Regions from separate parts of the Micromonospora sp. NPDC005206 genome, predicted to be linked through region 2. Evidence: riboswitches for the same ligand, from Rfam matches in the RefSeq annotation. Region 2 holds a riboswitch; each other region holds the start of a gene.
What was found. Region 2 has a riboswitch for cyclic di-AMP ahead of ABZU69_RS12430 (hypothetical protein). Riboswitches for the same ligand answer to the same signal wherever they lie in the genome.

Region 1 (7,273 bases), on a different contig from region 2:
CCTCGGTGATCTCGCCGCGTACGCCGATGCTGTGCGAGCGGTCGAGCACCGCGCGGACGAACCGGCTGACCACACCGTCGATCGGGCGCAGGTACTCCCGGTCGCCCGCGACATTCGTCTGTACGCCCACCCCCAGCACCACCACCGGGATCTTCAACCGCTCGACCAGCTTGGTCATCGCCTCGATGCGGTGCGCGTAACTGCGGCGGAACGCGTTGGCCAGCGGGATGACGTAGACGTCGTACTGCTCGTTGATGCGGTCGACGTCGCGTAGGTCGACCTTGAAGCCGGTCGAGGTGATCTCGGCGGTGCTGGTACGCAGGATCTTGTGCGCGGCGTGGCTGAAGACCAGGTTGCCGCTGTTCTCGCCGATCCAGTTGCCCTGAAACGTCTCCTCCGGGGAGTAGACGTCGAAGGGGCCCTTCTTCGCCCGCATCAGAATCCGCTGGTGCATGGGGCTCCACCTCTCGTCTGCTGGCGCCCGGGCACAGCACCGCCCAGGCCTGGACAGGCGGGCGAGCCGTCACCTCCGGTCCCGGAATATTAGGACACGCGTCAGCCGGAACATACGCAGGCGTCACCATCGGCGAGGTGACGGGTGCCGACCGCCGCCGGTACGGTGCCCGGTCGGGCGGCACCGGGACCGCCGGCGCCGGGTCGGCTCCCGTCCTGCCGCGCCAGCGGAGCGGGACAGCCGACACCGAGCGCCGATCGGCGTGCGCCGACCGCTGAGCGGCCCGCCGCTCGACGTCCACGACGAGCGTCCGCGCTGGTCAGATCCGGCGGCGCGGCGGTATCCGACACGCCCGGCGTCGATGCGCCCGGACGGCACCGGCGGTAGCGTGGGGGCGTGCCTCCCGTCGCGCTCACCTGTCCGCTGTGGTGGGTGGCGCGCTGGGCGACGCGGATGCTGACCAGCCTCGCCGTGGTCGCCGCCCTGGCCCTCGGCTCGGGCGCGTCACCCGCGTCGGCCGCCCCGCCCGCCTCGGCCGTCCCGCTGCCCACCTCGGTGGTGTCCTCGGGCTCTCCGTCGTCCGGATGGGTCGCCCCCACGGGCGCCGCCGACCTCGCGGCTCCGGTCGCCGTCGACCACACCGCCCCGCCGATCTCGCCGGACGCGCCCGCCGCGGCACCCGCCGTCGAGGCCGCCGTGCCGGCGGAGGCCGGCGCCTCCGCGATCGGGACCGGTCCGCAGCGATCGCCGCGCACCGCCGATCCGGCCACCCGGGCGTCCCGGGCCCCGCCGAGGCTCTGAGCCACCGGGACGACGTCCCGCCACCGCGCCTGTCGAATCACGTACCTCCGCACACCCCGCCCGTCGGCCCGTGGCCCGCCACGGTGAATCCCGGCCCGGGTCGGCCGTGCGGCTCCCCACCGCAGCGATCTTCCCCCCGAGGTGCCGTTCATGGAGACCGTCCTCTACCGGTTCCTGACCGAGGTTCCGCAGGCCGCCGCCATCTGGTCGGCACTGCTCCTGTTGGCCCTGACCGTGCTCACCGTGCTGATCGCCCGCCCCGAGCGGGACCGGCCGACCGACGAGGAGTCCCCGGCGCCCACGGCCCGGGAACTGGCCGCCGTCGAGGCGGCGGACCTGCGCCGGTACGCCGAGGAGGTGGCCGTCGCCGCCGCCGGCGCGGCGCAGACCGCCCGCCGACGTCGCGCCGACTGGCTGGCCGCGCAGGAGGCGGCCGAGCGGGCCTGGGCCGGGTACGAGGAGGCGGACCGCGCCGCGCGCCGCTTCGCCGGCGCCGGTTCGCTGCCCACCCCCCGCACGCCGCGCTCCCCGACGGAGTACGCCGCCCGGGAGCGCTACCTGCACCGCGCGGCGATGGCGGCGCACTGGCGCGGCGACCTGTCGATGCGTCAGCTCACCGACGTTTTCGCACACCGCAACGGCTGGGATCCCCGGCGACACCCGGTCGAGCAGGAGGTGCTGCTGAGCCGCGCTGTCCGGGACGGCAGGTGGGTCGAGCACCGGGCCGCCGCCGAGCGCGAACGATCCACGTGGCGCGATGCCGAACTGGCCGCCGAGGCGGCCCGCACGCTCGCCGAGGAGGCGTGGGCAGCGGCGGCCCGGTTGCGGCCGGTCCGGATGCCGGTCCGACCGGCGCCGACCGCGGCGGCCCGTGCGGCGACCGCGGCGCGCTGGCGCCCGGCGCGGGTGGGCTGACCGGAAATGTCCCGACCGGAAGCGTGAGCCCGGTCACACCGACGCCGGATCGGGCAGCTGGAACGGTCGGGCGCAATGTTCGCGCAAATGCGGCGGCATTGTCGACGGCCTGTCCGGTTGTCGACCGGAGGCGCCGCCGCAACCGGTTGTCCCATCGAGTCACGTCAGTGGCAATACGCGCAGAAATTGGCGCTCGATTTCAGGTTTACGCAGGTGAACCTGGCTTGGCAGGGCTTGAGCCGGCCAGTAGTGTCGTCCCGTCCGGTGCGGTAACCGATCGCAAGAGGCGACGCCGCGCCGACCCGCTCAATCGTGATCAACGAACCGGGGACCCATCAGTTAGTCCGGGGTGAATCTGCGAGCCACGGCCCGCGGTAGGGCGATCTTCCCGCCCGAATCCGTCAGCTAACCCGGTAGGCGGTGTCGGAAGGAGTTCCATCCTCGTGCAGCACCTCTCCACCCCTCGGTTGTTCCTCCGCCTCCACGGCGCCGCGGTGCCCCCGCTCATCCGTCCGGTGAGCTGACCCTCCGGGTCACCGCCTCTCCCGCCCGGCCACGCCGGGCACAACCCTGAGCGGTTCACCACCCGCGGACCACGGTCCGCGCGCTGGCGCCTGCCCGGATATCGGTCCGGCCCGGTGTGCCGCTCTCCCCCCGATCCGTGGAGGACCCCGTGAAGCACACCCTGAAGCGTCAGCTCCGTCGTCTCGCCACCGAGCGCCCCTACCAGATCGTCGCCGCCTCCGCCGCGGCCCTGGCGCTCGCGACCACCACCGGCGCCCTGATCGCCGGCACCGACGACGCCCCGGCCAGCCAGCACACCGCGACCACGGTCGCCGAGATGCGCAGCGACACCGTCGCCTCCCGCGGCGAGGCTCGCGTAGCGGCCCCCTCGGCCAGCACCTCGCCGAGCACCGCCACCCCGACGGCCAGCGCCGCGTCGCCCGCCGCCAAGGCCACCGGCAACCCGGACCTGACCCGTAAGCCGGCGCCGAAGCCGCCCGCGACCAAGGTGCTCGACTACGACTACCAGGCGCAGAACACGTACTACAACTGTGGCCCGGCGGCCACCCGCAACGCGCTCAGCGCCACCGGGATCGACCGCACCCAGGACAAGCTCGGCGTCGAGCTGGGCACCACCGAGATGGGCACCAACTCGGCCCTGGACACCACCCGGGTGCTCAACGCCGAGGTGAAGGGCTCCCCGTACCGGACCCGGATGTTCGCCGGCGCGCCCAGCCCGGCCCAGATGGACCGACTCCAGGCCGACGTGGTCGCGGCGATCACCGCCGGCCGGGGCGTGGTGGCCAACATCGCCGGCGACGCCACCGACACCGATGGTGGCTGGCACTCCTACGGCGGCGGGCACTACATCGCCGTGGTGGGCTACAAGGACAACGGCCGGACCGTGCGGATCGCCGACTCGGCGAACGCCGCCGATCCGTCGTACTGGATCACAACGATCGACCTGGCGAACTGGATCGCCACTCGGGGTTACTCCGCCTGACCCGGGCGCAGCCGCCGCGGGCGCCGTCCCCCACAAGGGGCCGGCGCCCGCGGCGTCTTTTCATGTGGTCGACAGCCGGTGAAGCCGTACCGCGCGAGGTGGTTCGCCGTCGTGCCGCCGACGAGGACTCTCGTACCCGTCGGCGAACCGTGGGAGACTGCGGCCGTGGTGGATGAATCGCGTGGTCACACCAGCCGCGGGCCGGTCCTGCTGCTGCTGCACGGGATGGGGGCGACCGGCGACGTCTGGCTGCCCTGGGCGCCGCTGCTTGAGCAGCACTGGCCGGGGCGGTGGCTGGCACCGGACCTCGCCGGTCACGGCTGGTCGGCGCCGCTGCCGTCGTACTCCTTCGCCGGGTTCGCCGAGCGGATCGCCCACGGCCTCGCCCCCGACGACCGGATCGTCGTGCTCGGGCACTCGCTGGGCGGGGTGGTCGGCCTGGCGCTGGCCGCCCGCGCCGCCGGATCGCCGGTGGACGCGGTGGTCGGGCTGGGCATCAAGGCCGTCTGGTCACCCGACGAGCTGACCCGCGCCGCCGAACTCGCGACCCGCCCGATCAGCTGGTTCGCCAGCCGCAGCGAGGCGGCCCGTCGCTACCTGCGCGTCTCCGGGCTCGCCGGTCTGCTCCCGCCGGACCACCCGGTGGTGGACGCCGGGCTGCGCCAGGTCGACGGCCGGTGGCGGCTCGCGATGGATCCGGCCGCGTTCGACGTCGGCGATCCCGACCTCGCCGCGCTGGTGGCGGCGACCGACGTGCCGGTGGTGCTGGCCCGCGGCGAGCAGGACCCGATGGTCACCGACGCGCAGCTCAAGGAGTTCGGCGTACCGGTCGTCACCCTGCCCGGGCTCGGGCACAACGCGCACGTGGAGAACCCGGGGGCGGTGCTGGCGCTGCTGGACGCGTACCGCTGAGCCGTCCGGCGGCGGCCCTAGACCGGTGCGGAGGCGGCGAGGGTCTTCGCCGGCGCCAACTCCCGGCGGGCGGCGGTCAGGAACGCCTCGGCGTACGACTCGACGGGGAAGTCACCCAGGTAGCGACGGCGGGTGACCCAGCGCTTCTCGGCCGCCGGATCGGTGTCCAGCAGAGCGGTCAGCACCTCGTCCACATTCGACATGTCCCGGCGCAGCACGTAGCCCGCCCCGGACAGCGGGAAGTTCTCCACGAACCGCTCGCGCTCGTCGCCCATGTCGGTGACGGCGTACGGCTTGCCGGAGTAGAGGTAGTCCGAGATCACCCCGGACACGTCGGAGACCAGCGCGTCGGACCGGTTGACGCATTCGGTCAGGCTCAGCTCCCGGGCCGCCGCGCCGACCACGTGCTGCCGCCCGGTGCGGGCCCGGTCGGCGAGCAGCAGCTCGGTCAACCGGCCGAGCTGCCGGGCCGAGGCCGGGTTCTGCGCGGTGTACGGGTGAGCCCGCAGGATCACCGTCGCGCCGCGCTCGAGCAGCCGGCGCAGCAGTTCCTCGGCGACCGGCAGCGAACAGTAGTCGGCGTCGGCGTGGTGCCCCGTCCAGGTCGGGGTGTAGAGCACGATCGGGTGGGCCAGGCCGCGCACCGGCTCCGGGCGTACCTCGATCGCCTCGACCTGCGGGCGGCCCACCACCACGAACTTCTCCGCCGGGATCTGCACCCCGGCGCGGGCGTACCGGTCGATCGCCGCCGGGCCGGCCACGAAGATCCGGTCGAAGATCCCCGACACCGGGTTGGCGCTCGGCGCCTTGTCGCTGTCGCCGTGGTGCAGCTGCACGTGGGTGAGTTGGGTGAACCGGATGCAGTGGCTGTTCTTCGCCCCGTGGTTGACGTAGAACGCCGCTCGCAGGCTCGGAACCAGCGCCTCGTCCATCGCCCGGAGGGTGGGGCAGTAGACCACCGGTGCGCTGGTGGCGGCGGAGATCGGCCCCAGGAAATCGGGCTCGCGCACCACGACCATGAACGGCCGGCCGATCCGCTCCAGGTACGGCAGCCACATGGTGACCTGGTACTCCGAGCCGGGCGGTGCGGAGAAGTAGAGCAGGAACTCCGGCTGGTGCCGGCGCAGCGCGCGGGCCACCGCCCCACCGCCGGCGGCTGGCCGGAAGCGACGCCGGGCCAGGTCCAGTGCGACCGCTCCGGCGCAGGCGCCCACCAGCAGGCTGGCGACCAGCGCCACGGCGGCGGGCAGTGCCACCGCGGCGGCGAGAGTCACCGCGCCGAGCAGCCCGAGCAGGGCGGTGCCGAGCTGGTCGGCGATCAGCGGCGTCCAGGCCCGCACGGGCAGGTTGGCCACCCGGATCTCCAGGTTGCCGGCGGTCCGCAGCGGCCCCACCAGCAGCACCAGCCCCAGCAGGACCAGCGCGGTGGCGACGAGCGCCGGGTCGAGCCCGTCGTCCAGCCGCCGGGAGTATCCGACCAGGACGGCGGCGCCGATCAGCGCCGTCTCGGCGACGAGGTCAGCGCCGGGTCGGATCCGCTGCTCGGCGGCCGCCGCGACCAGTGCGGCGACGGCCAGCGCCAACCCCCATCCGGTGGCGCCGGTCAGCGCCACCGCGACGAAGGCCAGCACGGCCAGGCCGGTGCTCAGGCACCGGGCGGCCAGCTTTCGGACCAGATCACCACGCATGTCGCTCCGTTCGCTGCCGTCCCGGGTCCGTCGCCGTCAGTCAGCTCACGGAGGCCGCACCGGCCGGCGAACCGACCCGACCCGACCCGGACTGGGCCGGCACGGTCGGGGAGGGACCGTCGCCGGGCGCCCGGCGTACGTCGATCACCTGGCCGGTCAGGTCGGAGATCAGCACGTCGAGCGAGGACTGGGCGACGGCCTCCGCGGCGAGCAGGGTGTGCTCCGGCTCCTCGCCGAAGGCCCGCGTCCGCATCGGGGTGGCGGTCCGCTCGGGGTTGATGCAGTTGACCCGTACGCCGACGTCGGCCCACTCGTCGGCCAGTGCCTGGGTGAGGTTGACCAGGGCGGCCTTGGTGGCGGAGTAGAGCGCGTAGCGGGCCCGCCCCCGGGTGTACGAGCTGGAGGTGTAGAGCAGCAGCTGGCCCTTGGTCTGCTGGAGGTACGGCAGGGACTGCCGGGCGATGGTCACCGGGCCGACGAAGTTGACCTGGAGCAGCCGGTCCATCGTCTCCTCGTCCATCTCGGCGAGGGCGCCCTTCTCCAGGATCCCGGCGGTGACCACCACGTGGTCGATCCGGCCGGTGGCCTCGAACGCGGTCTTCAGCGCGGCCTCGACGTCCTCGGCCCGCTCTACGTGCGTGCCGGTGGTGGAGCGGCTGAACGGGAAGACCTGGGCGCCGAGGCGCCGGGCCAGCTCGGTCAGCTCGTGGCCGATGCCGTAGCTGCCGCCGAACACGACGATGGTGCGGCCGGTCAGCTCCTCGGTGTAGCTGCGGTGGTCGGTCAGCCGGGGCGCCTGCGCGGCGGCGAGCTGGAAGAGCTTGTCCGCCAGGTGCACGTCGACCGGGTGGGTGACCTTGATGTTCTCGTCCGAGCCGTCGATCACCTTGATCGGGGTGCCCGGCAGGTAACGCAGCACCACGCCGCAGTCGTCGGTGGCGGCGAAGTCCGGATCATCCTCGGCGATCCGGTACGCCTCGCGGATGGTGGGGGAGC
Region 2 (7,273 bases):
TCGTGCGGTGCGGTGCAGGCCGCCCGTGAGTCGGCAGCCACCGGCAACCCGCCCCAGGGGCACCTGGGCGCGGTGGTCGACGCCGTGCTGCCCAGCCTGCGTCGGGCCGAGGCGGAGGGGGTGGACGACATCGGCCGCATCGTCGACATCCACATCGCACAGACCGTCGAGGCGCTGCTCGGGCAGTCGCCCGTGCTGGCCACCGAGGTGGAGCGGGGGCGGTGCGCGGTGGTAGGGGTGTCGTACCGGCTGGCCGCCGGAGTGGTGCGTCCGGTGGCCGCCGTGCCGGCCACGACGCTCGACGGACCGATCGACGCCAGCACGCCGGTCGGTCCGGCCGCGCCCGCCGCCTGAACGCGTCGAGGGCCGCTCCGCGTCACGCGGAACGGCCCTCGACGGAGAGCGTGGGTCAGAGCAGCGACATGTGTACGTGGTCGGTGTGGTTCGACGGCCCGCTGTACGACTTCCAGCCGGTCGCCGGGAACCAGATCTGCCGGTTCCAGATCACGTAGTAGATGCCGAGCCGGTCGGCGTTGCGGATGAGGAACGCGGCGACGTTGTTGCCGTACGTCCGGGTGTCCTCGTTGTGCCACGGGCTGAAGCCGCTCTTCTGCAGAGACCAGTCGCAGGCGCGGCCCTTCGGGTGCTCCCACGGCCCCCCGGATCGGTAGCAGCCGACGAACCGGTTGAATCCGGCCCGTTTGACCTCCTTGTACGCGTGCAGCGTGCGCGGGGTGACGCAGCCGGACGTGGTCGGGTCGTTCTGGCTGCACGACTCGGACTTCCAGTCGCCGTCGGCGGTCCGGCCCGGGCCGAGCCGGGCGACCGGTGAGGTGGCCGACACCAGCCCGCCGGTGAAGCCCTTCCCACCGACCAGGGCGAGGGCCTTGTCCGCTTCGCGCTTCTCCTTGGCCATCAGGGCGGTCTGCTTCTGCTGCTCGCGGACCTCCGCGTCGAGGGCCAGCTTGGCCTGCTCAGCGCGGGTCTTCACCGCGTTGACCTCGGCGAGCTTCTTCTCGTTGACCATGTTCATCTCATCGAGCGCGGCGGCACGTTGGACGAACGAGTCCGGGGCTTCGCTCTCCAGCAGCATCGCCAGCGGGCCGATCCGGCCGGTGCGGTACGACTGGGCGGCGATCTGCCCGACCTGCGGCGCCAGTGCGTTCAGGTCGGCCTTGGCCCGGTCGACCTCCAGCGCCAGCTGCAGCTGCTTCTTCTTCGACGTGTTCAGTTTGGACTTGGCCGCGGAGAATTTGCGGTTGGTCTGCTCGATCACGTCGTTGAGCAGCTGGGGCTCGCCGTCCTCCTCGTGCCCGGACGGTGTGGGGGTCGTCGGGGCGGCCTGCGCCGGGAGGGGCCCGGCGAGCACGGTCAGTGCGGCGATCACGGCCACCACGGGTGTCAACCAGCGGCGTAGGGGTGCCGTCACAATGTTCCCTTCCGTCGACCGCCGACCGGGTTAGCTGACGGGTTCGGGGCGGAAGTGGCCCCTACCGCTGTCGCGGATTCACCCCACGTACCTGGGTTCCCGGCTCGCCGGTTGGCGATTGGGCGGTGGCACCGCAGGCGCCGCTTCGCGCCTTCATCGGTAACCGGCAGTGAGGTTACCCGAGAGCCCATCGGCTGAGCTACGCCCTGATACCGACTAAAAGCGTCATTTCGCCATGGCGCTGAGTGACCAGTGATGCGGTTCTCAGGGCGGACGCCCGACGTGGTCACGTTGAGGAGTGTCACCATGCCGTATCCGTGCTCCTGTTCGGCTCTGGCCACCGGTCGGTGGCGGTGGATGAGGGTGTGGTCCGCGTCGGGTCGGGCGACGTGAGGTCGGGCCGATCCGTGCGCGGGGAGCTCAGCGCCGCCAGTGCCTCGGCGCGGTCGGGCTGGGGTCGCGGGGCGGGCGCTTCGGCGGCGGGCGCGGTGGTCTGCCGGCCGGCTGCGGTCACCATCGCGGCCAGCCCGGTGGTCAGCGGTACGGCGGCGATCAGCCCGAGCGTGGCGACCCCGCTGCGGACGATCTCCTGCGCGAGGAACTCGCTGGTCAGGATCTGCCCGATCGGTCGCGAGTCAGCGGTGAGCAGGAGCAGCAGCGGCAACGAGGCGCCCGCGTACGCCAGCACGATGGTGTTGACGGTGGAGGCGATGTGCGCCCGGCCGACCCGGGTCGCCGCCCGGTAGAGCTGCAACCGGGTCAGCCCGGGGTTGGCGTTGGCCAGCTCGGTCACGGTGGCCGCCTGGGTGACGGTCACGTCGTCGAGCACCCCGAGCGAGCCGATGATGATCCCGGCGAGCAGCAGGCCGTGCAGGTCCACGTCGGCCTGGAACATCGACAGGGTGGTGGCGTCCTCGCTGCCGAAGCCGGTGAGGTGCGTGGCGCCGCTGACGATGGTGGCCAGTACGCCGGTGAGGACCAGGCTGCCCAGGGTGCCGAGCACCGCGACCGAGGTCTGCGCGCTGACCCCGTGCGTCAGGTAGAGCACCACGAACATGATCAGCGCGGCACCGACCACCGCTACCAGCAGCGGCGACCGGCCGGCGCCGATTCCGGGCAGCACGAAGGTGAGCAGGATGGCGAAGCTGGCGGCCAACCCGGCCAGAGCGGCCAGGCCCCGCCACCGGCCGAACGCGACGATCGCGGCGGCGAAGATCACCGCCAGCCACAGCAGCGGCGCGCCGCGCTGGTGTTCGGCGATGTTCCAACTGCTGGCGGTCGGATCGGTCGGATCGGTCAGCTCCACCAGGATGACCTCGTCGTCGACCTCGACCCGGGGCGCGCCGGGTCCGGCGGGCACGGGTGTCTGGATCCGCTGGCCGGAGGCCGGCCCGTCGTTCACCCGGACGTCCACCGTGCCGCACGGCCCGTCCCCGACGCTCGGTGTGCCCTCGGGGTTCGGCGCCGCCGCTGGGCACGGCTCGGTCACCACCCGGGTCACCGTGCCGTGGTAGCGCGGCACGTTCGCACCGCCGTCGGTCCGCGGTGACCCGTCGCGAGGCCAGAGCACGACCGCGGCGAGCACGGTCGCGACGAAGAGGGGCACCACCGTCGCGACGAGGATCCGTCGCACCCGGGGTGGGGCGGACGGAGCGGAGCGGGTGTGGTCGGAACCCAATGCGAGACTCCCAACGATCCGGTGCGGGGTACGTGCCGACGGGCCGGTCGGTTCACCGCCGCCGCGGGAAAGCGGCGACGAGCGCGCCGGATCGCTGGACGGCGACCTCGTGACCACGCAGGGTGAAAGCTCGGCCCGGTCGGCGGGAGGTGACGCCACAACGTGGCGGCACCTCTGCCCAACTGCGTAGCGGGATCCGGAGGGCCATCGTCGGAATGCTAACCAGCCCGACCCGGGGACGCAGGTCGTGCCGGAGTGTCGGGTGGTCGAACCGCTCGCGTGGCGGGTTCCGGACCGGCATGTTGGAGTCATGCCCGCTCCGTCGCCGCCCGACCCCGATCGTCCCGCCGCCGACGAGCGCCACGCCGGGCCCGGTGGCCACCAGCGACACGCCGACGGCGGGCCACATCAGCACGACAAGCACGCCGGGCACGATCCGGCGATGTTCCGCCGCCGGTTCTGGGTCTGCCTCGTGCTCACCGTGCCGGTGGTGTTGACCAGCCACCTGGTGCTGGACCGGCTCGGCCTCGGGCTGGACGTCCCGGGCCGGTCCTGGGTCGGGCCCGTGCTCGGCTCGGTGGTGTTCTGGTGGGGCGGCTGGCCGTTCCTGGTCGGCGCGGTCCGCGAGGTCCGCGATCGGGCGCCGGGCATGATGCTGCTGGTCGCGATGGCCATCACCGTCGCCTACACCGCGTCACTGGCCACCAGCGTGGGCGCCTTCGACCTGGATTTCTGGTGGGAGCTTGCCGCGCTGGTCACCATCATGCTGCTCGGGCACTGGCAGGAGATGAAGGCCATCGGTCAGGCCAGGGGCGCGCTCGCGGCACTGGCCGCGCTGCTGCCCGACGATGCCGAGCGGGTGGCGGCGGACGGGCGGGTCGAGCCGGTGCCGGTGACCGAGCTGCGGGTCGGCGAGGTGGTGCTGGTCCGGCCGGGTGGGCGGGTTCCGGCGGACGGGCGGATCGTCGACGGCGGCGCCGAGCTGGACGAGTCGATGATCACCGGAGAGTCGCGTCCGGTCGCCCGGTCGGCAGGGGACCGGGTGGTGGCCGGCACCGTCGCCACCGACTCGGCGATCCGGGTCCGCGTCGAGGCGCTGGGTGAGCAGACCGCGCTCGCCGGCATCCAGCGGATGGTCGCGCAGGCGCAGCGCTCCGGCGGGCGGGCCCAGCTGCTGGCGGACCGGTTCGCGGCCGCGTTGTTCTACCTGGCCACCGGCACCGCCGTGCTGACCGTGCTGGTCTGGACCGCGCTGGGCCGGCCCGACGAGGCGGTGGTCCGCGCGGTCACCGTCCTCGTGATCGCCTGCCCGCACGCGCTCGGGCTGGCCATTCCGTTGGTCGTCGCGCTCTCCACCGCACTGGCCGCGCGGTCCGGGATCCTGGTCAAGGACCGGTTGGCGCTGGAGCGGATGCGGACCGTCGACGCGGTGCTGTTCGACAAGACCGGCACCCTGACCCGGGGCGAGCACGTGGTCACCGACCTGGCGACGGCACCCGGCGTCGCGCGGGACGAGGTGCTGCGGATCGCGGCCGGCGTGGAGTCCGACAGCGAGCATCCGCTGGCTCGGGCGATCGTGGCGGCGGCCGGGAGCGTCGGACCGGCCCCGGCCGTCGGGTTCCGGTCGCTGCCGGGGCGCGGGGTGCAGGCCACCGTCGACGGTACGCAGTACGCGGTGGGCGGTCCGGCGCTGCTGCGGCAGCTGGGCCTGTCGCTCCCGGCCGAGCTGGAGGCGGCGATCGGCCACTGGTCGGCGCGGGGCGCCGCGGTGCTGTACCTGGTACGGCCGCCGGACGCCGTGCTCGGCGCGTTCGCGCTGACCGACGAGGTACGTCCGGAGGCCCGGGAGGCCATCGTCGAGCTGCGCGCCGCGGGCGTCCGCGCCATCGCCATGATCACCGGTGACGCCCGTCCGGTGGCCGAGGCGGTCGCCGCCGACCTGGGTTTCCGGCGGGGTGTCGACGAGGTCTTCGCCGAGGTGCTGCCGGCGGAGAAGGACGGCCGGGTGGCCGAGCTTCAGCGGCGGGGGTTGACCGTGGCGATGGTCGGCGACGGGGTGAACGACGCGCCGGCGCTGGCGCGGGCGGACGTCGGCATCGCGATCGGCGCGGGCACCGATGTGGCGATCGAGTCCGCCGGGGTGGTGCTGGCCTCGTCGGACCCGCGCGGGGTCGGTGCCGTGGTCCGGCTCTCGCGGGCGTCGTACCGGAAGATGCGGCAGAACCTGGCCTGGGCGGCGGGCTACAACGTGGTGGCGCTGCCGCTGGCGGCCGGGGTGCTGGCGTGGGCCGGGGTGGCGTTGAGCCCGGCGCTGGCCGCGGTGCTGATGTCCGCGTCCACCATCGTGGTGGCGCTCAACGCCCAGTTGCTGCGTGGGGTACGCCTCGACCCGGAGACCGAGTGACGGCCCGGTCCGGTCGGACCGGGCGAGCGTCACCCGGTCTCAGCCGCGCTTCATCAGCCGGCCGACCGCCGCCATCATCTCGGTGGCCATCTCGTCGGCCCGGCCCTCGGCGGCGCCCTCGTGCATGCAGTGCCGCGCGTGCCCGTCGAGCAGCCCCAGCGCCACCTTGTCCAGCGCGGCCTGGATCGCGGAGATTTGGGTGAGCACGTCGATGCAGTAGCGGTCGTCGTCGACCATCTTCTCGATGCCCCGGACCTGCCCCTCGACACGGCGGAGCCGCGCGAGCAGTTGATCCTTGCTGGCGGTGTATCCGCGGATCGGAGTGGGTGCGGTCATGGCGACCAGGGTAGCCTACCCCTGGGGGGTATGGTACTGTCCCTTTCTGTCGGGATACCCCCACCGGGTACCGGTACAACACAAGGACAGACGTCCGCCTTCGATTTACCCCTGGGGGGTATAGGCTCGGAGGTGGCGGAGGGAGACGGTTCGATGGTCAACACGACGTACCAGGTGCAGGGCATGACCTGTGGGCACTGCGTCAGCTCGGTCAGCGCCGAGGTCGGCGCCATCGCGGGTGTGCGCGAGGTTCAGGTCGACCTGGCCACCGGCCGGGTCACCGTCAGCAGTGACCGGCCGCTGGACGTGGAAGTCGTCCGGACCGCCGTCGACGAGGCCGGCTACGACCTCGTCGACGCCTGATCGAGAGGCCCGGCATGAATACGGTGACCAGACTGGGCGGATTCGCCCTCGGCCTCGCGGCGGTCTTCGGCGCGGCGTACGGGATCGGTCAGGTGGCCGGTCCCGCCGCCCCGGTCGCCGAGAACCGGCACGACGACGGGGCCGCCCACGAGCCGGGCCCGGCCGGCCACGGAGAGCACGATGAGGCGGCCGACCGGCTCCCCGGCGGCCTGCTCGTCGCCGACCGCGGCTACACCCTCGAACCGGTCGCCGCGCCGGCCGGCGAGTTCGCCTTTCGGATCGGCGGCCCGGACGGCCGACCGGTGACCCGGTTCGACGTGGCGCACGACAAGCGGATGCATCTCATCGTCGCTCGGCGGGACCTCTCCGGCTTCCGCCACGTGCATCCCGACCTGGCCCCGGACGGCACGTGGCGCGTCGCCACCCCACTGGCCGGCCCCGGGCAGTGGCGGGCGTTCGCCGACTTCGCCCCGACCGGGGGAGAGCCGCTGACCCTCGGGGTGGACGTGACGGTCCCCGGAACGCTGGCCGAACGGCCGCTGCCCGCGCCGGCGACCAGCACGACCGTCGACGGCTACACGGTCACCCTGGCCGGCGCGGTGCAGCCCGGCCGGACCTCGCCGCTCACACTGACCGTCAGCCGGGACGGGCGGCCGGTGACCGACCTGGAGCCCTACCTGGGCGCGTACGGCCATCTCGTGGCGCTGCGCCGGGGTGACCTGGCATACCTGCACGTGCACCCGGAGGGGACACCCGGCGACGGGCGCACCCCGCCCGGTCCGGCTGTCACCTTCCTCGCCGAGGTGCCCTCGGCCGGCAGCTACCGGCTCTACCTCGACTTCCGGCACGGCGGGTCGGTGCACACCGCCGAGTTCACCGTGGTCGCCGGCACCTCGCCCACCCCGCCCACCGGCGCACCGACGACCGGTGGCGATCCCACCCCGACCGATCCCACCCCGAGCGGACCCGCGCCGACCGGGGACGCCGACCACGGCATCCCCGGGCACGGGCACAACTGACGGGACCAGATGATGACCACCACCAGCAGACCGCTGCCCGAGGC
Region 3 (7,273 bases), on a different contig from region 2:
GGCGCGGCGGCTCTGCCCGGACGCGATCGTCGTGCCGCCCCGGATGTCGGCGTACACGGCGGCCAGCCGGGCGGTGTTCGAGATCTTCCGGCAGACCACCCCGCTGGTCGAGGGGCTTTCCATCGACGAGGCGTTCCTGGACGTGGGCGGTCTGCGCCGGCTGGTCGGGCCGCCGGCCGACATCGCCGAGCGGCTGCGCCGGGAGGTCCGCGAACGGGTCCACCTGCCGATCACCGTGGGCGTGGCCCGGACGAAGTTCCTGGCGAAGGTGGCCAGCGGGGTGGCGAAGCCGGACGGGCTGCTGGTCGTCTCGCCCGACGCGGAGCTGGCGTTCCTGCACCCGCTGCCGGTGGAGCGGCTGTGGGGCGTCGGCCCGGTCACCGCCGCCAAGCTGCGGGAACGGAGGATCCGCACCGTCGGCGAGGTGGCCCGGCTCGGCGAGGCGGCGCTGGTGTCAATACTCGGCGCGGGCGCTGGCCGGCACCTGCACGCCCTGGCGCACAACCGCGACCCGCGGGCCGTGCTGGTCGGCCGCCGACGCGGCTCGATGGGCGCGCAGCACGCGCTGAGCCGTACGCCACACGCGCCGGCGGAACTGGACGCCGTCCTGGCCGGCCTGGTCGACCGGGTCACCCGGCGGATGCGGGCGGCCGGACGGTCCGGGCGCACGGTGATGCTGCGGCTGCGCTTCGGCGACTACACCCGGGCCACCCGCTCGCACACCGTCCGCAAGGCGACCGCGGACACCACGCCGCTGCTCGCCGCCGCGCGGGCGCTGCTGGGGGCCGCCCTGCCCGAGATCGACCGGCGGGGCGTCACGCTGATCGGCGTCTCGGTCGGCAACCTGGACGACAACCCGGTCCAGCCGGAGCTGCCGTTCCACCACAATCCGGGAGCCGAGCTGGACGCCGCGGTGGACGCGGTCCGCGACCGGTTCGGATCGGCGGCGCTCACCCGCGCGGTGCTGCTCGGCCGTGATCCGGGCGTCGAGGTGCCGCTGCTGCCGGACTGACCGCACCAGGTGGCGGCGGGGCGAAAGCGCCGGACATCACAGCGGCGAGGGGTTTGGCGACGGCCGCAGCGGGTCACGTAGTGAAGATCAGTCTGACCAGGGGGGACCACCATGTCCGACGACACCAGCAACCGTCCGAGCCGGCGCGAGCAGCGTCCCGGCGACGTGACCGACCCGCTGCTCTGGCAGCTCGCGATCGACGTGCTCAGTGCACATGAGCCGGACGAGGACGGCGCCTGCCGCAACCTGCTCTGCGCCGGCCAGCCGTGGCCGTGCGCGGCCCGCAGCTCCGCTGAACAGGCGCTCCGGCTGGCCCGTGGTGCGGCCGGCACACCGTCCACAGTCGCTCCGACGCGGGGCGAGGAAACAACCGCATCCGCTGACCGGCCCGCTGAGGGCGTTCCGACCGCGCGCCGGGCCTGGTCGGCGCGTCCCGAAGCCGCCGTGTCGGCCGCCTGACGCCCACCCCTTCTCGACACGCCCGCGGGCGCCCGGCCGGAGTCCGGTCGAGCGCCCGCGCGTCGTGTGTCAGAGGGCGAGCCGCTGACCCGGGAAGATCAGACCGGGGTCGCCGCCGACCACCTGACGGTTGCGCTCGTACAGGGCCTGCCAGCCGCCGGCCACCTGATGGGCCTGGGCGATCTCGGACAGGGTGTCGCCCGGCTTGACCAGGTACGTCCTGCCGTCCGTGGAAGGCGCGGTGCGCTTGTGGTTGCGGGTCGCCGGCTGCTCGCCGCGCGACGACCGCTCCCGGGGCTTGGACGTCGACTCGGACTTCTTCGTCGCGGACTTCGCGGCGGAGCCGCCCGACGAGCCGCCCTTCTTGCCGCAGGTCGGCCAGGCGCCGATGCCCTGCCCGTCGAGCACCTTCTCGGCGATCGCGATCTGCGCGCCGCGGCTGGCCAGGTCGGCGCGGGCGGCGTACTTCTTGCCGCCGTAGCCGGCCCAGGTGCTCTGCGAGAACTGCAACCCGCCGTAGTAGCCGTTGCCGGTGTTGATGTGCCAGTTGCCGCTGGACTCGCACTGGGCGATCGCGTCCCAGTTGACCCCGGCCTGCGCCGGGGCGGCCGGGCCGAAGAGGGCGACGGCGCCGGTGACAGCGCCGACGGCCAGGGTGCCGACGGCGACGCGGCGGGTGGTGACCCGTCGATGACGGGGCGTGTGTGCAGATGACATGTGAGGCTTCCTCCACGCCGGCGAGGTGAGCTGTCGGGTTCGGGCCGAGGAGCCCGGCCGCGCGGTGGCGGCTTCACCCCGAGGTGACGTGCACCGAGGAACGTTGGGTCCCCCGCTCCTGCCCGGGTGACTGGGTTCCGACGACCGGGGGCAGGATTTGGCGTTGCCGGTCGCGGTGTCCGCATTGGCGAACCCGACCGACGTTAGGCACGGTCGGTGACGGTCGCCCACCCCCTGTGAACTTCTTCACCGGGCCGCGCGGGGCGAGCCGCGTAGCGGTTGCGGGCAATCGAAGTGTGTGCAGTGACCACCATGGACCGTTTCCGATCAGGCCGGCGTTTCAGGTCTCGTGCCGGAGCCAGGCCACGATCCGGCGAGCAGTTCGACGTGTCCCGGCGACTCGTACGACCGGACGTCGTGACCGAGGGCGCTGTAGACGATCTGGCTGGTCCCGACGGTTCGTGCCCAGACGAGCGGTGGCTGGTCGCGGCGACCAGGCGACTTCGCACCGCTTGCCGCATCCCCTGGTACGCCGACCGTCCCGCCCGGTGCGGTCAACGGCCGCCGGGCGGCGTGGCACGGCGAATCCGGGCGGCCGTCATCTGCCACGCCTGCGCCTCGTCGACCAGGCAGCCGGCGAGCAGCTCGCGGCCCCGGGCGAGAACCGCGAGGGCGTCGGGGTGGCCCGGCAGCCACTGTTCGGCGTCCCCGACAGTCAACTCGGCCCGCCGGCCGGGCAGCGGCGTCGCCCCGGGTGGCAGGCCACCGAGCCGGTCGAGGTGCCCGGCGGAGAGGATCTGGTACCACATGGCGTCGGGGATGAGCGCGTCGGCGAGCATCTCCACCCCGGGCCGCCGGGTCACCGGCTTTCCGTCGCTCGGGAGCCGCTGCGACCACTGTGGCGTGCTCACCCGACGGCTGTCCGGCTCGGCGTCCACTCCGGCCCAGACCAGCAATCCGCTGTGCGCGTGCAGCTTGTCGCGCAACCGGTGCATCGGCCCGGCCAGGTCGCCAGCGTCGGCGGGGTCGGCGCGCGGCTGCGCGACGGAGAGCGCCGCCGCCGGTAGCACGTCGTGGTAGCCGCCGACGGTCGCGGCCACCAGCCGGTTGGTGAGGTCGCCGGCGAGCAGGGTCACCGTGATGGCTGTGGGCAGAGTAGACAATACGGTGGCGGTGGCCGAGCCGGCCGCCTCGGCGGTGAGCGGAACCCGCACGCCGAGCACGACAGCGCTCAGCTCGTCCGCGGGTCCGCGCTCGGCGTGCAACCAGTCGAGCGCCACGTTCAGCAGGGGCGGGGGCAGTTGGCACGGGGCGTCGCCGAACGGCGCGCCGAGTGGCCCGCGCAGGTAAGCCCGGGCGGACACGCCGAACTCCTCGATGTCGTGGCTCGGGCCGCGCCGGGCCACCGAGACCAGAGCGTCGCGCACACCGGCATCGCGCAGTTGCCGGGCCAGCAGCTCCGGTATGGCGAGGACATGCTCGGCGGGGATCGGGCCGAAGTCGATCACGAGGAGCTGCGCGCCGGGCAAGGCGATCGGTGACGAGACGACGGCCGGGCCCACCCGCTCCCCGCCGGCTCCCGTCGCTTCGAGTCGGAGCAGAGCCTGCCGGAGCGCGGCCACCGCGACGGGCACACCGGCGTCGTCCGAGCGGACTTCGATCGTCAGGCTGTGCTGCTCGCGCAGAGTTTCATCGATATCTAGCACTACGACGACGGCCATGTGTCCCCCAATGGTGGCGCATCCGCACTCTGCGGCAGCCCATTCCTGAACCCCGCTTCGCACGTCGATCGGAATGGAGAATGAGATATTTGCTTGTGTCTATTGACAGTGGAAGGGGCCTGTCGGGGAGCATATTGCCGTCGCAATTTTCCGGGAGCCCTGCCGGGTGCGGAGCGCTCCAAACTGGCCAATCTGTCTCGTTAGCGCGAATACGCGCAGCATGAAATAGCGCTGCCCGGATTCCACGATGTAACACAATCGAAGAGGTCAGCGCTATTTGCGAATCACCAACGACTATCGCCGCACTTTTCCCAACCCTTCCGTAACGGCCGAGGCCCGTAATCGCCGTACGGGGTGCCGGCCGCCTCGGTAACGTCACCCGCAGCCGGGCGGCGGCCCGCCGGATGCGCGTACTCCGCCGACCTCGACGCGTCGTAGACGTTGTCCGTCTGCTCCTCGGACAGCGCCGTGATCTGGATCAGCGGCGTCGGGTGGGCTCGGCGCAGCCATCGGAGTAGTGAAGCTTGTGGCTACCTGCAGACGCTGCATGATCCAGAAAGCGACGCCGCCCCATCCGACGAAAGGATCAGTCCCCCTCCGGCTACAGGGTGCGGGCCAGCCGGTCAGCGAGGGCCCGGGTGAATCGGGCCGGGTCGGCCAGCTCGCCACCCTCGGCGAGCACCGCCAGCCCGTACAGCAGCTCGGCCGTCTCGGTCAGGGCCTCGGAGCTCCCGCTCTGCTCGTGGGCCTTGCGCAACCCGGCAACGAGCGGGTGCCCGGGATTGATCTCCAGGATCCGCTTCGTCGACGGGACCTCGTGCCCCATCGCCCGGTACATCTTCTCCAGGGTCGGGGTGAGATCGTGCGCGTCGCCGACGACGCAGGCCGGTGAAGTGGTCAGCCGCGACGACAGGCGGACCTCCCGGACGCTGTCCGCAAGGGTGGTGCCGAGCCAGTCGAGCAGCCCGGCGAACTCCTGTCGCTGCTGCTCACGCTCGGCCTCGGCCTGCTGCTTCTCCTCGTCGGTGTCCAGGTCGACCTCACCCTTGGCGATCGACCGCAGCGGACGGCCGTCGTACTCGCCGACCCGCTCGACCCACACCTCGTCGACCGGGTCGGTGAGCAGCAGCACCTCGTGGCCCTTGGCCTGGAACGCCTCCAGGTGCGGGGAGTTCTCGATGGCGGCCCGGGAGTCGCCGGTGGCGTACCAGATGTCGCTCTGGCCGTCCTTCATCCGTGCCACGTAGCCGGCCAGGTCGGTGGGCTCGGCCGGGTCGTGGGTGGAGGCCACCGACAGGATCTCCAGCAGGGTGTCGCGGTTGTCGGTGTCGTCGATCAACCCTTCCTTGACCACCGCGCCGAACTCGGTCCAGAACGTGCGGTAGCGCTCGGGGTGGTTGGCCTTGAGGTCCCGGACCGTGGCGAGGACCTTACGGACCAGCCGACGGCGAACGATCTGGATCTGCCGGTCCTGCTGGAGGATCTCCCGGGAGATGTTCAGCGACAGGTCGTGCGCGTCGACCACGCCCTTGACGAAGCGCAGGTAGGTGGGGACCAGCGCCTCGCAGTCGTCCATGATGAACACGCGCTTGACGTAGAGCTGGACGCCACGGCGGCCCTGTGGGGCGAACATGTCCAGCGGGGCGTGGCTGGGCAGGAACAGCAGCGCCTCGTACTCGAAGGTGCCCTCGCCCTTCATGTGCACGACCTCGAGCGGGTCGGCCCAGTCGTGGCTGACGTGCTTGTAGAACTCGTGGTACTCGGTGGCGTCGACCTCGTCGCGGGGCCGCGCCCAGAGCGCCTTCATCGAGTTGAGCGTCTGCACCTCGCTGGTGGGCGCCTCGCCGTCGGCGCCCGAGCGCTCGACGCGCATCCGGATCGGCCAGGCGATGAAGTCGGAGTATCGCTTGACGATCTCCCGGATGGTCCACTGGGCGGTGTAGTCGTGCAGGTTGTCCTCGGTGTCGGCCGGCTTGAGGTGCAGGGTCACCGTGGTGCCCTGTGGCGCCTCGTCGACGGTCTCGATCGAGTACGTGCCCTCGCCGGCGGACTCCCAGCGGGTGCCGCCGGTCTCGCCGGCCTTTCGGGTCAGCAGGGTGACCCGGTCGGCGACCATGAACGCGGCGTAGAAGCCGACGCCGAACTGGCCGATCAGGTCCTGCGAGGCGCGGGCGTCGGCGGATTCGCGCAGCTGGCGCAGCAGCTCGGCGGTGCCCGACTTGGCGATCGTGCCGATCAGCCCGACGACCTCGTCGCGGGTCATTCCGATGCCGTTGTCCCGCACGGTCAGGGTGCGGGCGTCCCGGTCGACCTCGATGGCGACGTGCAGGTCGTCGGTGTCGGCGACGAGGTCCTTGTCGACCAGAGTCGCCAGCCGCAGCTTGTCCAGCGCGTCGGACGCGTTCGAGATGAGTTCCCGCAGGAAGACGTCCTTGTTCGAATAGATCGAGTGGACGACCAACTGGAGGAGCTGACGCGCCTCGGCCTGGAACTCCAACGTCTCGGCCTGGTTGCTCACACCGTCTCCCATGTCGGCTCGTGCGGAGGTTCGCGGACAGGATACGAGCCTTCACCGACTGGGTCGTGCCCGCGTCCGGGTCGTATTCCCGATCCGGCGATGCCGCTTCGTGAGATAGCTGACTTTGCCTAACGTAAGTCAGCCCGATAGCGTCTCGGTGAGCAAGAGGCCGCACGAGCCTGACGACCCACCGTTCCGCCCGAGCAGCGGCGCGCGACCCCTGGAGCAGACCATGAAGATCGCTGGAAGCACCGCCCTCGTCACCGGCGCCAACCGCGGCTTCGGCCGGCACCTGGCCGCCGAACTCCTCTCCCGCGGCGCGACCGTCTACGCCGGCGCCCGCAACCCGGACAGCGTCGACCTGCCCGGCGTGACGCCGGTCCGGCTGGACATCACCGACCCCGCCTCGGTGGCCGCCGCCGCCGCGCTGACCGGAGACGTGAACCTGCTGATCAACAACGCCGGCATCGACACCGGATCGGACCTGCTCGAAGGCGACCTGGACCTCGTCCGGCTCGAGCTGGAGACCCACTACCTCGGCACCCTGTCGATGGTCCGGGCGTTCGCTCCGATCATCGCGGGCAACGGAGGCGGGACTGTCCTCAACGTGCTCTCCGTGCTGTCCTGGGTGACCTTCCCGAGCGTCGGGGCGTACAGCGCCGCGAAGTCGGCCGAGTGGTCGATGACCAACGCGTTGCGCGCCCAGCTCGCCGACCGGGGGGTCCGGGTCGCCGGCCTGCACGTCGGCTACATGGACACCGACATGACCGCCGCGGTCACCGCCCCGAAGTCCGACCCGGCGGTCATCGCGCGGCTCGGCGTGGACGGCATCGAGGCCGACGCCTA

Region 1: linked by a shared signal. The riboswitch ahead of ABZU69_RS20690 (C39 family peptidase) and the one ahead of ABZU69_RS12430 (hypothetical protein) in region 2 are both predicted to bind cyclic di-AMP.
Region 3: linked by a shared signal. The riboswitch ahead of ABZU69_RS24295 (transglycosylase family protein) and the one ahead of ABZU69_RS12430 (hypothetical protein) in region 2 are both predicted to bind cyclic di-AMP.

Annotation. Positions count from the first base shown of each region.
Region 1 covers NZ_JBEXHU010000013.1:56,880-64,152, reverse strand. Annotated here, with positions in the region: gene ABZU69_RS20705 (polysaccharide pyruvyl transferase family protein) at 1-454, opposite strand, end outside; gene ABZU69_RS20700 (hypothetical protein) at 851-1,255, shown strand; gene ABZU69_RS20695 (hypothetical protein) at 1,406-2,170, shown strand; cyclic di-AMP (ydaO/yuaA leader) riboswitch at 2,464-2,605, shown strand; gene ABZU69_RS20690 (C39 family peptidase) at 2,832-3,677, shown strand; gene ABZU69_RS20685 (alpha/beta hydrolase) at 3,843-4,589, shown strand; gene ABZU69_RS20680 (CDP-glycerol glycerophosphotransferase family protein) at 4,607-6,277, opposite strand; gene ABZU69_RS20675 (bifunctional cytidylyltransferase/SDR family oxidoreductase) at 6,318-7,273, opposite strand, start outside.
Region 2 covers NZ_JBEXHU010000007.1:137,886-145,158, forward strand. Annotated here, with positions in the region: gene ABZU69_RS12425 (carbonic anhydrase) at 1-354, shown strand, start outside; gene ABZU69_RS12430 (hypothetical protein) at 410-1,429, opposite strand; cyclic di-AMP (ydaO/yuaA leader) riboswitch at 1,434-1,564, opposite strand; gene ABZU69_RS12435 (YibE/F family protein) at 1,731-3,107, opposite strand; gene ABZU69_RS12440 (heavy metal translocating P-type ATPase) at 3,550-5,511, shown strand; gene ABZU69_RS12445 (metal-sensitive transcriptional regulator) at 5,551-5,847, opposite strand; gene ABZU69_RS12450 (copper ion binding protein) at 6,001-6,210, shown strand; gene ABZU69_RS12455 (hypothetical protein) at 6,225-7,229, shown strand; gene ABZU69_RS12460 (heavy metal translocating P-type ATPase) at 7,242-7,273, shown strand, end outside.
Region 3 covers NZ_JBEXHU010000016.1:53,736-61,008, forward strand. Annotated here, with positions in the region: gene dinB (DNA polymerase IV) at 1-1,012, shown strand, start outside; gene ABZU69_RS24290 (hypothetical protein) at 1,124-1,471, shown strand; gene ABZU69_RS24295 (transglycosylase family protein) at 1,541-2,188, opposite strand; cyclic di-AMP (ydaO/yuaA leader) riboswitch at 2,190-2,361, opposite strand; gene ABZU69_RS24300 (hypothetical protein) at 2,743-3,909, opposite strand; gene htpG (molecular chaperone HtpG) at 4,511-6,439, opposite strand; gene ABZU69_RS24310 (SDR family oxidoreductase) at 6,660-7,273, shown strand, end outside.